Regions from separate parts of the Thioclava sp. PTB-PU3-1 genome, predicted to be linked through region 2. Evidence: riboswitches for the same ligand, from Rfam matches in the RefSeq annotation. Region 2 holds a riboswitch; each other region holds the start of a gene.
The links. Region 2 has a riboswitch for thiamine pyrophosphate ahead of thiC (phosphomethylpyrimidine synthase ThiC). Riboswitches for the same ligand answer to the same signal wherever they lie in the genome.

Region 1: linked by a shared signal. The riboswitch ahead of thiM (hydroxyethylthiazole kinase) and the one ahead of thiC (phosphomethylpyrimidine synthase ThiC) in region 2 are both predicted to bind thiamine pyrophosphate.
Region 3: linked by a shared signal. The riboswitch ahead of thiB (thiamine ABC transporter substrate binding subunit) and the one ahead of thiC (phosphomethylpyrimidine synthase ThiC) in region 2 are both predicted to bind thiamine pyrophosphate.

What each region holds. Positions count from the first base shown of each region.
Region 1 is NZ_JBVNVL010000001.1:54,341-58,713, reverse strand. Features, by position in the region: gene ACZ7GB_RS00305 (ATP-binding protein) at 1-288, shown strand, start outside; gene queE (7-carboxy-7-deazaguanine synthase QueE) at 337-1,047, opposite strand; gene queD (6-carboxytetrahydropterin synthase QueD) at 1,044-1,397, opposite strand; gene queC (7-cyano-7-deazaguanine synthase QueC) at 1,397-2,098, opposite strand; TPP riboswitch at 2,309-2,403, shown strand; gene thiM (hydroxyethylthiazole kinase) at 2,466-3,254, shown strand; gene thiE (thiamine phosphate synthase) at 3,251-3,862, shown strand; gene thiD (bifunctional hydroxymethylpyrimidine kinase/phosphomethylpyrimidine kinase) at 3,859-4,373, shown strand, end outside.
Region 2 is NZ_JBVNVL010000011.1:37,016-41,388, forward strand. Features, by position in the region: gene ACZ7GB_RS19525 (FAD-dependent oxidoreductase) at 1-363, opposite strand, end outside; gene thiC (phosphomethylpyrimidine synthase ThiC) at 360-2,156, opposite strand; TPP riboswitch at 2,271-2,391, opposite strand; gene ACZ7GB_RS19535 (GlxA family transcriptional regulator) at 3,083-4,033, opposite strand; gene ACZ7GB_RS19540 (GntR family transcriptional regulator) at 4,149-4,373, shown strand, end outside.
Region 3 is NZ_JBVNVL010000002.1:723,059-727,431, forward strand. Features, by position in the region: gene ACZ7GB_RS08980 (hypothetical protein) at 1-31, shown strand, start outside; gene ACZ7GB_RS08985 (DUF4139 domain-containing protein) at 76-1,680, opposite strand; TPP riboswitch at 1,854-1,958, shown strand; gene thiB (thiamine ABC transporter substrate binding subunit) at 1,995-2,987, shown strand; gene ACZ7GB_RS08995 (thiamine/thiamine pyrophosphate ABC transporter permease ThiP) at 2,963-4,373, shown strand, end outside.

The sequences.
Region 1 (4,373 bases), on a different contig from region 2:
GTTTATCAGGCGGCCCATGCGGCGGCCGGGCTTCAGGTGCTGCAGGACCAGCCCGAGGTGACGCTTCTCCTGACGGATATCGGCTTGCCGGGCGGCATGACGGGCCGAGAACTCGCAGCCCGGGCGCGCGAAGCGCGAGAAGATCTGAGAGTGATGTTCATGACCGGATATGATGAGGAAGCGGCAACGGCCACGACGCTTACGGATACTGAAGTCTTGCTGAAGCCGTTCGATTTCGACGAAATGGTGCGTCGCGTCACCAGTTTCGCAAACCGCAGTCCTGCGTGACGCGGGTCGCGCCCGAGTGATGTTTTGGCGCTTCGCCGCTTTTGTGGATCAAACGCCGCGCTTGTTGCCCCAGATCAGAACATGCAGCTGCGGCAGGATGCGGGGCGCAAACCAGTTATCCGCCATAGCGGTGTCCGTCAGCCAGCCAAGCCGGTCGGCCAGACCCTGCGGATCGACCGGAACCTCGGGATCGACCTCGGGATTGCCCGGCTGAAGATAGAGCGGCAGATCCGGGTGGCGGACATGGGCGTCCTTCGCCCAATCGTAATCCGCCCTGTCGAAGATCACGATCTTCATCACGGTGCTGCGGGCCGTTTCTCCGGCTGCCACGCACGCGGCAAAAGCGCCCCAATCGACCTGCTCCCCGCTCGAGGGCGGCTTGGGCGACAGCACCAGCGTGTCGAGGTCGCCGAACCACGGCCGCGCGACAGAGCCCTGCGTCTCGCAGGCGAAACGGTAGCCGGCAGCCCGCCCGAGCGCGATCAGCGGTCCGAAATCCTGAATGGCCGGGTTGCCTCCGCTGAGCGAGATCGTCAGTGGCCGGTCGCCCGACAGGCGGCGCAGCTCCGCCCAGACTTCCTCGGAACTCATCGGTGCCCATGTGTGGCGATAGGCGCTGTCGACCGCGTGGAGGCTGTCGCACCACGAACAGCGGTAATCGCAGCCGCCCGCGCGCACGAAAAGCGTGGGCTCGCCGATCAGCGCGCCTTCGCCCTGAATGGTCGGGCCGAAAATCTCGGCGATGCGCAGGGTCGTCATGGACGATACTCGGCCCAGGTCTTGGGCGTCTCGCTGACCAGCGCCGCACTGGTCTCGGGCCACCGCGCCTTGCACCAGTCGTAGAAATGCTTGGCCATATTCTCGGCGGTCGAGGGCACGTCCATCACGTCGTTCAGGTGCCGGTGATCGAAAGTGTCGTCGATATAGGTCTTGAGCGGTTTCAGATCGTGATAGTCGCGCACGAACCCGTTTTCATCGAGCGTCGCGGCGGCCAGCTCGACCACCACGATGTAATTATGCCCATGCAGGCGCGCGCATTGGTGATCTTCGGGCAGATGTGCAAGCTGATGCGAGGCGGAAAAGTGAAATTCCTTGCGGATACGGAACATCAGCGGGCCTCCTTCTCGGCGACGGCCTTGGCCCAGAAATCAGGATCGGCATAGACGGTCGGGTCTTCGACGCCCGCAAGATGGAACGCCTCGCGCCGCTCGACGCAGGTGCCGCAGCGCCCGCAATGCACATCGCCACCTTTGTAGCACGACCACGTCTCGGCAAAGGGCGTGTCGTGTTTGGCCCCTTCGGCCACGATGTCGGCCTTGGAGCGATGAACGAAAGGCGTCTCAAGTCGCACATCGGCATAGCCGTCGAGCGCCATGCGCTGCATCGCATCGAAGGCCTCGGTGAAGGCGGGTCGGCAATCGGGATAGATGAAGTGATCGCCCCCATGCACCGCAGTCGCCACGGCCTCGTCGCCATTCGCGGCGGCCACGCCAAAGCCGATGGCGAGCATGATCGCGTTGCGGTTCGGGACGACGGTGATGCGCATCGTCTCTTCGGCGTAATGCCCGTCGGGCACGTCGATATCGTCGGTCAGCGCCGATCCGGTCAGCGCGGCACCGATGGGGCGCATGTCGATGAGATGATGCGGGACGCCAAGACGCCGCGCGGCGGCGGCGGCGTAATCAAGCTCCTTGCGGTGCCGTTGGCCGTAATCGAAGGAAACAAGCCGCGTGAGATTACCCTCAGCGGCGACGATATGGGCGAGCGACACGGAATCGAGTCCGCCCGAGCAGATGACGAGAGTCTTCATATTTGAACCCTTGTTTTGATGACCGGGTAGGCTGCGACCGGTTGAGCGGGCCTCTAAAGGATGGGGCAGGGCTCTGCAAGGGCGGCGCGCCGGATAGATTGCAACGATCGCGCGATTGGACAGACGCGAACCATCGAGGCCCCCGCTTGTCGTCCCACCGCTTGTCGTCACACCGCTTGACGGGGGGCTCCGACGGTGTCACCTCTTTGGGCGAAGCGACAGGGGCGCTCGGGAAACCGGGCTGAGACGAACCCTTAGAACCTGAACCGGATAATGCCGGCGGAGGGAGGCGCGTGAGACGGTCAGGCGCAGTCCCGCCTTTGCCCCCCTCGCACTCCTCTTGCTGCCCGCAGCCAAGGAGAGTGCGATGGAAGACCCCGGACAATATCTCGCAACAATGCGGCAGACCGCGCCGCTCGTTCACAACATCACCAATTACGTCGCGATGAACGTGATGGCGAATGTGCTGCTCGCGTCCGGCGCTTCGCCCGCGATGGTCCATGCGCGCGAGGAGGCGGCCGAGTTCGCCGGGATCGCGCAGGCGCTGAGTATCAATATCGGCACGGTGTCGCCGCCATGGGCGGAGGCGATGGAGGCGGCGGCCACGGTCGCGCGCGCCAAGGATATTCCGTGGGTGCTCGACCCGGTCGCGGTCGGCGCGACGGGTTATCGGCGCGCTCTCGGGGCGCGGCTGGTGGAGCTGCGTCCGACGGTAATCCGCGGCAACGCGTCGGAGATCCTTGCGCTTGCGGGCGAGGCCGGCGCGGGGAAAGGGGCGGATTCCACCGAGAGCGTCGAGACGGCTGAAGACGCCGCGCGGGCCTTGGCGCGCCATAGCGGGGCCGTGGTCGCAGTGACCGGCGCGGTGGATTTCGTGACAGATGGGGAGCGCGCCGCGCGGGTTGCGAATGGCCATGCGATGATGCCCCGCGTGACCGCTTTGGGCTGTTCGCTGACCGGTGTGGTCGCCGCCTTTCTGGCAGGCCAGCCCCGGTTCGAGGCAGTGGTCGCGGCGCTGGCCTATTTCGGGCTTGCGGGAGAGCGCGCTGGCGTGACCGCCCAAGGTCCGGGCAGCTTTCAGGTCGCCTTCCTCGATGCGCTCCATGCCATCGACGCCGAGGCGCTGAGCGCTGGCGCTCGGATCGAGACCGCATGATCCCGCCCATCTGTTTCGTCACCGACCCGGACGCTCCGCAGCCCGTGATCGCGCAGGCTATCGCTGCGGCTGAGGGCGGCGCGGGCTGGGTGCAGCTGCGCGACAAGACGCTCCCCGATCCGGAGTTCGCAGCACTCGCCCGGGTGCTGATCTCGGCGCTCGCCCCCTATGACGTCCCGCTGATCGTGAATGACCGGGTCGCCGTGGCCATCGAGATCGGCGCCGCCGGTCTGCATATCGGACAGAGCGATGGCGATCCCGCCGCGATCCGTCGCAGGATCGGGCCCGACATGCTCCTTGGCCTCTCCATCGAGACCGAGGCGCAGATCGCCACCGTGCCTGCCGGCGTCGATTATCTCGGCGTCGGCCCGATCCATGCGACCGGCTCGAAGCCCGATCACGCGGCCCCGATCGGCCATGCCGGTTTTGCCAAGATCGTCTCGCGCACGCGCCTTCCTTGCCTCGCGATCGGCGGGATCACCGCCACCGATGCACCCGCAATCCGCGCGGCGGGCGGTGCCGGTCTTGCCGTGATTTCCGCCATCTCGCGCGCCCCTGACATGGCGCGCGCCACCCGAACCCTGCGCAGCGCATGGAGCGACCAATGATCCCGAATATTCTCACCATCGCCGGCTCCGATCCATCGGGCGGGGCGGGCATTCAGGCCGATATCAAGGCCATCTCCGCCAATGGCGGCTACGCGATGAGCGTGATCACCGCGCTGACTGCGCAGAATACCTGCGGCGTGCAGGCGGTCAGCCTGTGCGAAACCGGGCTGATCGCGGCGCAGATGGCGTCGCTGCGCGATGACATTCGGATCGACGCGATCAAGATCGGGATGCTGGGCGATGCCGCGATCATCGAGACAGTGGCCGAGGGGCTGGCGGGGCTTGAGTGTCCGGTGGTGCTCGACCCGGTGATGGTTGCAAAAGGCGGGGATCGGCTACTGGCAGAGGCGGCGGTGACAGCGCTGCGCAACCTGCTGCCGCGCGCTGATCTGATCACGCCGAACCTGCCTGAGGCCGCCGATCTCCTGGGCTGCGCCGAGGCGACGACACTTGATGAGATGCGTGATCAGGCCCATGCGCTGCGCGCGCTCGGGCCGCGTGCGGTGCTGCT
Region 2 (4,373 bases):
CCCCGAAAGGGACGGCTCCAACTCGGTGATCGCCGCCTGATCGAGCGTGCGATGGCCGGAGGTGCGGCGGGCGAAGCGCGTCAGCTCCGCACTGTCGCGCGGCGGCGCAAGGACCAGCGTGCCGCGCCGCGTGACCGGCGTGATCTCGGCCCACCAGTCAGCCGCCCGCGCGCCCAGCGTGACCACCGCGTCCTCGGCGCTTTCGCCCTCGCACCAGGGTGCCAGCATCCCGCCCGCATAGCGCGAAACGCTGCCCGCCCCGATCTCGTTCGCCGCCTCGAAGACCCGCACCGCAGCCCCGGCGCGCGCCAGTTCGAGCGCCGAGGACAGCCCCGCGAGGCCGCCGCCTGCGATAGTGATCATTCGCCCGTCCCCTTGAGGGGGACGTAAAGCTCGCCGCCTTCGCGGAACTTGGCGGCCATGCTCTCCATCCCCTCTTTCTGCGCCTCGGCGCGGATGTCGTGCGAAATCCGCATCGAGCAGAATTTCGGCCCGCACATGGAGCAGAAATGCGCGACCTTATGCGCCTCTTTCGGCATCGTCTCGTCGTGGAATTCGCGGGCGGTGTCGGGGTCGAGCGAGAGATTGAACTGATCTTCCCATCGGAACTCGAAACGCGCACGACTGAGCGCATCGTCGCGCCGCTGCGCGCCGGGCAGCCCCTTGGCCAGATCGGCGGCATGGGCGGCGATCTTGTAGGTGATCACGCCGGTCTTCACGTCGTCGCGGTCGGGCAGGCCCAGATGTTCCTTCGGCGTGACGTAGCACAGCATGGCGCAGCCGAACCAACCGATCATCGCCGCCCCGATACCCGAGGTGATGTGATCGTAGCCCGGCGCGATATCGGTGGTCAGCGGACCGAGCGTGTAGAACGGCGCCTCGTGGCAGCACTCCAGCTGCTTGTCCATGTTCTCCTTGATCTTGTGCATCGCGACGTGGCCGGGCCCCTCGATCATCACCTGACAGTCCTTGGCCCAGGCGATCTTCGTCAGCTCCCCCAGCGTCTCCAGCTCGGCAAATTGCGCGGCGTCATTGGCATCCGCGATCGAGCCCGGCCGCAGCCCGTCGCCCAGGCTGAACGAGACGTCGTAGCGGCGGCAGATGTCGCAGATCTCTTCGAAATGCTCGTAGAGGAAGCTCTCCTTGTGGTGATGCAGGCACCATTTCGCCATGATCGAACCGCCCCGGCTGACGATCCCGGTCACGCGCTCCACCGTCATCGGCACCATGTGCAGCCGCACGCCGGCATGGATCGTGAAATAGTCGACGCCCTGCTCGGCCTGTTCGATCAGCGTGTCGCGGAAGACCTCCCATGTCAGGTCCTCGGCGATCCCGTTCACCTTCTCCAGCGCCTGATAGATCGGCACGGTCCCGATCGGCACGGGGCTGTTGCGGATGATCCATTCGCGGGTGTTGTGGATGTTGCGCCCCGTCGAGAGGTCCATCACCGTATCGGCGCCCCAGCGGATCGCCCAGACCAGCTTGTCGACCTCTTCCTCCATCGAGGAGGTGACGGCGGAAGTGCCCATATTGGCGTTGATCTTCACGAGGAAATTGCGCCCGATGATCATCGGCTCGGCTTCCGGGTGATTGATATTGGCCGGGATGATCGCGCGGCCCGCGGCGATCTCGTCGCGCACGAAATCCGGCGTCACGTAATCGGGCAGGTTCGCGCCCCAGTCCTGCCCGTCGCGCGGCCCCACGGCCTCGCGCAGCTGGTTCTCGCGGATCGCAACGAACTCCATCTCGGGCGTGATGATCCCGGCGCGGGCGTAGGCCAGCTGCGTCACCGCCTTGTCGCCCTTGGCCCGCATCGGTTGCGGCTTGACCGGGAATTCCGGCGTCAGCCGCGCTCCTTCGGCAAAGCCGTTATCCTCGGGCTGGACATCGCGCCCGGTATAGCTCTCGACATCGCCGCGCGCCTCGATCCATGCCCGGCGCAGCGGCGCGAGACCGGCATTGATATCGGTCGTGATCTCGGGGTCGGTATAGGCACCCGAACTGTCATAGACCGGCAGCGGCGCTTCTCCGGCAGTGGGGTGCACGGCGATCTCACGCATCGGCACGCGCAGCCCTTCATGCAGGGCGCCCTCGACGTAAATCTTGCGCGATGCCGGCAGCGCACCGGTGGTGATCTTGGGGGTGAGAATGTTCATCGTTTCGGTGCTCCTCAAGCGTTCGTTCTCAAAGGACACCAATTGAGAGACGCTTGGGAAACCAAAGGCCGGGCGGCCTTTTATCATGGCACGCAACGAGAGAAAGACTCTGCCCGGTCTGCGCGCCTTGCTTCCTACGCCAGTATCAACTGGGTCAGGTTCAAAGGGTCGCGTCACCGGGTTTTCACCCTGTCAGCCTCTCAGTCCCCTAAGCGGGACTCCCCTGCGTGATCCTGTTGTAGGAGCGAAGTGCGAACCTGGCAAGGCGCGTCCGCGTGACATCCGGCGGTCGTGATCGGCGCGCCCGGCGTCAGCGGTTCAAAAGCGCGCCGTCCATCCCAGCGCCCCCCACATCGCGGAACGCTTCCCGGGTTCGTAGACGAGCCCGGCGCCGAGACGACCGATCCCGGCCATGCGCGACTGCTGAATTGAAGGCCGGACTGGGGTGCTGCGCTTTCGATATTCACCGAGGTGGTCGTCATCACCACTTTGTCGGAGCGCGCGTTTCCGGCGGCGGCCCCGACGGCGGTCCGCACGCTCATCGTCATCTTGCCCGAGGCCAGCGAGATCGGCGTCGAAACTCAGGCCGAGACACGATCGTCGCCGCTCAGGAACCCTCTCTTGCTCAAGCACACGGCATAGGCGTTCGCGTGCAGCACGCTGCCGGATCGAAGCAAACCGTTTCCTGAGAAGCTCGAACTGCCATTGGCCGCGATGAACGCGAGAGAAGCGCCGAGGCGGATTTTGGAAATACGGAATTACTTACAGCTCGTAGAGGAATGCTGACCTTCGCTGCGGTCGGGACGAAGGACCGCTTAGGGCCGACCTCGACGCTCTAATAGAGAGGGCGGGAATCGTTCATTCGCTGTGCTCACTACAGATGTCTGGTTCGGACTGGTGTCCCCGTAGTTTCGTCACAACCCACCTCAGGCCGCCTGCTTTCGAAACTGCGCGGGCTTCGTTCCGAATATACCGCGCCAGGCTCGGGCGAACTGCGTCGGGCTCGAGAACCCGCAGGCGGTCGAAATGTCGATCATCGGCATTTCGGTTTGCGTCAGAAGTTGACGCGCCCGGTCGATCCGCAATTGCATCAGGTAGCGCTTGGGTGACATGTGGAGATGCGCATTGAAGAGCCGTTCGAGCTGACGCACCGACACGCCCAATTCGTCAGCGATCTCCTGCGAGGAAAATGACTCCTCAAGTCGCTCGGACATGAAGCGAACGGCGTGCGCGACTTTTCTGTTGCGCAGGCCCGTGCGCGCCTGAAAGGAGATCCGCTGCTCGGTCGCGCTTGGGCGTATTGCACCGCAAACCATCTGCTCGGAGACCCGCATCGCCAGCGTCTCGCCATGATCGGCCCGGATGCGTGCGATCATCAAGTCCCCCGCGGCTTGCCCGCCAGACGCCGTCACGAAGGGACCGTCTTCGACGAAGACGCAGGTCTCAAGTTGCACATCCGGGAATTCCTCGCGGAAGGCATCATGGAATTCCCAATGAAGAGCACAGCGTCGGCCGTCCAAGAACCCTGCTTTCGCGAAGACGTAGGCGCCCGAGCAAAAGGTGCCGAGCGTGACTCCTGCGGCCCGTGCGCGTCTGAGCAGCGCCAGCAAGGGACGAGAAATATGGGCGCGCATATCGTTGCCGGTCACCAGATAAACCGCGTCGCAGCGCGGCAGAGCATCAAGGTCGTAATCGACCATCATGCGAATGTCACTCGACGATGTCGCCACAGCTCCCCCCTCCGCCATCAACGACCAACGGTAGAGTGCCTCACCGCTTTCCCGGTTTGCGATGCGCAGCGGCTCAAGCGCGTTAGAGAAGGCCAGATGGGAGAATTCTCCGACAAGAACGAAGACGATGTGTTGGGGCTGGGACATGACCGACTCGAAACCTCCTGTTGCGCGACGATTTGGGGATCATTGCATGAAATACATTTTGTATTCAATTTGTATTTTTGATATCGAGAGGGCGTGAAACAGGAGAATCGTCACTATGGCCACCGAAGAGACCCTCTCGCCGAAAGCACGCAAGGCAGCGCTTTTCGACCATCTCAGACGCGCAATTCTGACGCTTGAGCTGGCGCCCGGCGCTGATCTGGACGAGGCGGAGCTGTGTGAACGGTTCGACCTGTCACGAACACCGGTCCGCGAGATCCTGCGCGAGTTGGACGGGCTGGGATATGCGAATTGGCGCGACAATCGCGGGGCGCGGGTGTCT
Region 3 (4,373 bases), on a different contig from region 2:
CGCTGCGGCCGATCCGCGAAACGCGGCCTGATCACGCGGGCCTTCGCCGCGCGGGGCTGTTCGCGCAGCCTTGCCTTAGCGCAGCACCTGATCCGTCGGCCAGCTGAGCGTGGTCTCGGTGCGGATCGTCTTGGTCTCGCCTGCGCCCAGATCGAAGCGCCATGCGAGCACGCCACGGCGATGGTCGTAGTCGGTCTCGCTTGCAGGCGGGGTCGCCTTGGTCGTGATCTTTAAGTCCTCCTGTTCGGAATAAGGCACCCGGTCGATCACCCGCATCGGCCAGCCTTTGTCGGTGAGGTTCTTCACCTCGATCTCGACCACCTCGCGGCGCTCATTGGATTTCGAGATGAAGCCGCTGTCGCCCTCCATCGTGTCGGGCATGCGGCGCTCCACGCGGATGCCTTCGATCGGCCCGAAGCCAAGCGTCAGGTCATCGCCCGCCGCGACCATCGGCAGATGCGACTGACCCACGAGCGCCCCATCCGCATAGAGGTTCGCGGGGCCGGGCAACAGGATCTCGCCGGTGTCATTCTTGCCCTCGGCCACACGATAGGCCTGCGGATCGGTCAGCGGCGCGGCCTCGGCGAAGACATCCATCGGCAGGGTCTTGGAATCGAGGCTCAGGCGCAGATCATCCACCCCGTCGCGCAGGTCCACCGCGCTCGGGTAATGGTAGGTCACCGTCTCGCCCTGCATCTGCAGATCGGCGCGGTCGCTGATCGCGGCCTCCATCATCGGGGCAGAGGCAGCGCCATCGGATGCCGCGAGGGAACGCTTCATCGGCACCGGCGTGGGCGGCGCATCGGGATCACCGATCCTGGCCAGCCGCGGATAGACCTCGCCGGGCTCGGCCCGCCCGCCGGGACGTGCTGTCGAGAGGGTCAGATCGACGCCGCGCCAATCCTCGCCGGTGGCCTGATGGACCGAGACGAAGCGCTCCATGTCCACCGCGCCCTTGTCGCGGTCGAGCCGCAGATCATAGGAGGGCTGCCAGCCCGCATTCTGAACGTAGGAAGTGATCGTCAGCGTACCCGAGCCCTGCACCTTGGCGCTCAGCACGTCACGATCCGTCGCCGGGTTCAGCAGCGCATCGAGCGCAGCCTGTGCCTGTTTCACCGTCTCTTTCGCGGGATCGAGCGCGGCTTCGGCGCGGCGCGCCTCGGCTTCGGCGGCAATTGCGCGTTCCGTTGCTGAGAGGATCTGATCCTCTACCATCTGTGCCAATGCGCGCAGTTGTTCGGGTGCGGTTACCTGCGAGTCGGTGTTCTTGAGATAGGTGATCTGGTCGCGCGCGGCCTGCGCCTTGGCGCGGATCACCGCCACCGCGTCTTCTTGTTCCGCAAGCGCCTCTTGCGCCGAGGCCAACCGATCGCGCGCAGATTTCACTGCGGCGCTGTCCTGCCCGCTGATCGCAGGCGCGCGCCCGGAGAGCAGGCTCACCGCACCGATCTGTACACCGTCGCCCGAAACCCGCAGCGTCGAGATGTCGGTGCCTTCGGGAAAGCCCGGCACCAGCAGGTCATGGCTGCCCTCGGGCGCATCGAGCGTCACCTGCCGCACCACTTGCGCGCCTTGCGGAAAGAGCGTCACGGCCGTGATCTTGCCCGGTGCCTCGATCGTGTCGGCCAAGGCGGGCAGGGCGGTCGCGGCCAGCAGGGCCGCCGTCAGGGTGATGCGCATCGGTTCCTCCCAAATCCGTACCAGATCGAGCCTGCGTCGCCCCGCGCGCAGATGCAAGCCATTGAAATCCGGCGCGGCTCGCCACTGGCGGGAACTCGCCAGAGCGTCCGGGCGCGGGGCAGGGACGCTGTGCCTGCTTGCCCTTGCGTCCGCAGCCGCGCGCGCTTACGTTGCGCCCTACCTCGGGGTGCCGGACGATCCGGCTGAGATGCGATTCACGCGAACCCGTTGAACCTGAACCGGTTAAGACCGGCGGAGGGAAGGTAGCCGGATCTCCCGGCCCCACTCCGCCCGGCAAGCCCAAGGAGTGAGGCATGAAAACCCACCTGATGCTTGCGGGAGCCCTGAGCCTGATCGCCACGATGGCGGCGGCCGAGGACAAGCCCGTACTCACCGTCTATGCGCCCGATTATTTCACGAGCGAATGGGGCCCCGGCCCTGCGATCGAGAAGGGGTTCGAGGCGAATTGCGATTGCGACCTTAAATTCGTGGCGGGCGATGTGCTGCCGCGGATCCTGCTCGAAGGCGACAAGACGCAGGCTGATATCGCGATCGGCCTGAACACCGACGTGACTGCGAAGGCGCGCGCCACGGGTCTGTTCGCCCCGCATAACGAGGACACCTCCGATCTGACCATGCCGGTCAAATGGGACGATCCGATCTTCCTGCCCTTCGACTGGTCGGAACTGGCCTTCGTCTATGACAAGACCAAGCTGAAAAACCCACCCGCGAGCTTCCAGGACCTGCTCGATGCGCCCGACGATGCCTACAAGATCGTCATCGAAGATCCGCGCAGTTCGGTCGCGGGTCTGTCGCTGCTCTTGTGGGTGAAGGACATCTACGGCGACAAGGCCGAAGAGGCCTGGACGAAGATCGCGCCCAAGGTGCTGACGGTGACGCCGGGCTGGTCCGAGGCCTACGGGATGTTCACCGATGGCGAGGCGGATATGGTGCTCAGCTACGTCACCTCGCCCGCCTATCACATCATGGCCGAGGAGGATGACAGCAAGGTCGCCGCGATCTTCCCCGAGGGGCATTACTTCACTCCCGAACTGGTCGCGCAGCTCAAGACCTCGAAACATCCAGAGCTGGCGCAGAAATTCCTCGATTACGTGCTCAGCCCCGATTTTCAGGGCATGATCGCGACGGCGAACTGGTCTTTCCCGGCGAAACTGCCGAAGGATCAACTGCCGGAGGTGTTCCAGAACCTGCCGATGCCCGACAAGACGCTTTATCTGGGTGAGACCGAGGCCGAGAAACTGCGCGGTCCGGCGCTGGACGAATGGCAACGCGCCTTCTCCAGATAAAACGCGCGCCCCTCTGGGCGATGCTGGCGGGTGCGGCTTTGGCCGCGCTCGTCCTTGGGACATTGGCTGCGGTGACGCTCCGCGCGGGCGGGCTGACGGGGTTGCGCGAGACCGACCTCGCGGCGATCCGCTTCACGCTGTGGCAGGCTGCGGCCTCGGCGCTGATCTCCTGCGCGCTGGCGATCCCGGTGGCCCGCGCGCTGCACCGGCGCCGCTTTGCGGGGCGGGGGCTGCTGATCTCGCTCCTCGGGGCGCCCTTCATCCTGCCGGTGATCGTCGCGGTCTTCGGGCTGATCGCGGTCTTCGGACGGCGCGGGCTGGTCAATGCGGCACTGGCGCCCTTCGGCATCGATCCGATCTCGATCTATGGGGCGCAGGGCGTGATCATCGCCCATGTCTTCTTCAACCTGCCGCTGGCCACACGGATGATCCTGCACGGTTGGGAGGCGATCCCGGCCGAGCGGTTCCGCCTTGCGGCCACCCTCGGGTTCGGCCCGGCCGAGGTTACCCGCCACCTCGAACGCCCGATGCTGCGCAGCGTCCTGCCCGGTGCGTTTCTCGCGATCTTCCTCGTCTGCCTGACCTCCTTCGCGGTCGCGCTGACCTTGGGCGGAGGGCCGCGCGCGACCACGGTGGAACTGGCGATCTATCAGGCCTTCCGCTTCGATTTCGACATGGGACGCGCGGCGAGCCTTGCGCTTGTGCAGGTCGCGATCTCCGTCACGGCGCTGCTGATCGCGGCGCGCGCCACCCTGCCGTCGAGCTTTGGTGCGGGGCATGACCGCCGCGCCACGCCGATCCCGCAGTTGTCCGGCGGGGCGGATCGCGTGGCCTTCGATACGCTCGCGATCCTTCTGGCGGCCGTCTTCCTGCTGCTCCCCATCGGGGCGGTCTTCGCCCGTGGGCTGCCTGCGCTGGCCGAGCTGCCCGAGATGATCTGGCCCGCCACGCTGACCTCGCTGGTGATCGCGTTGGCCTCGACCGTGATCACGCTCGCTATCGCTTTGCCGCTTGCGCTGGCCGCCACGCGGCAACGGTGGGCGGAGATCGCGGCAATGTTGCCGATGACCGCGTCGAGCCTCGTGATGGGCACCGGCGCCTTCCTGATCGCGCGGCCCTTCGTGAACCCCACGGACCTCGCCCTGCCGATGGTGCTGCTGACCAATGCCGCGCTCTCGGTGCCTTTCGCGACCCGCATCCTGATGCCTGAAATCCGCACGCTGCAGGCCGATTACGACCGGCTCGCCGCCTCACTCGGGCTGCGGGGCTTCGCGCGGCTGCGCCTGCTGACGGTCCCGCGTCTTGCCCGGCCGCTGGGCTTTTCGGCGGGGTTGGCCGCAGCCTTCTCGATGGGCGATCTGGGCGTCATCACGCTGTTCTCGGACG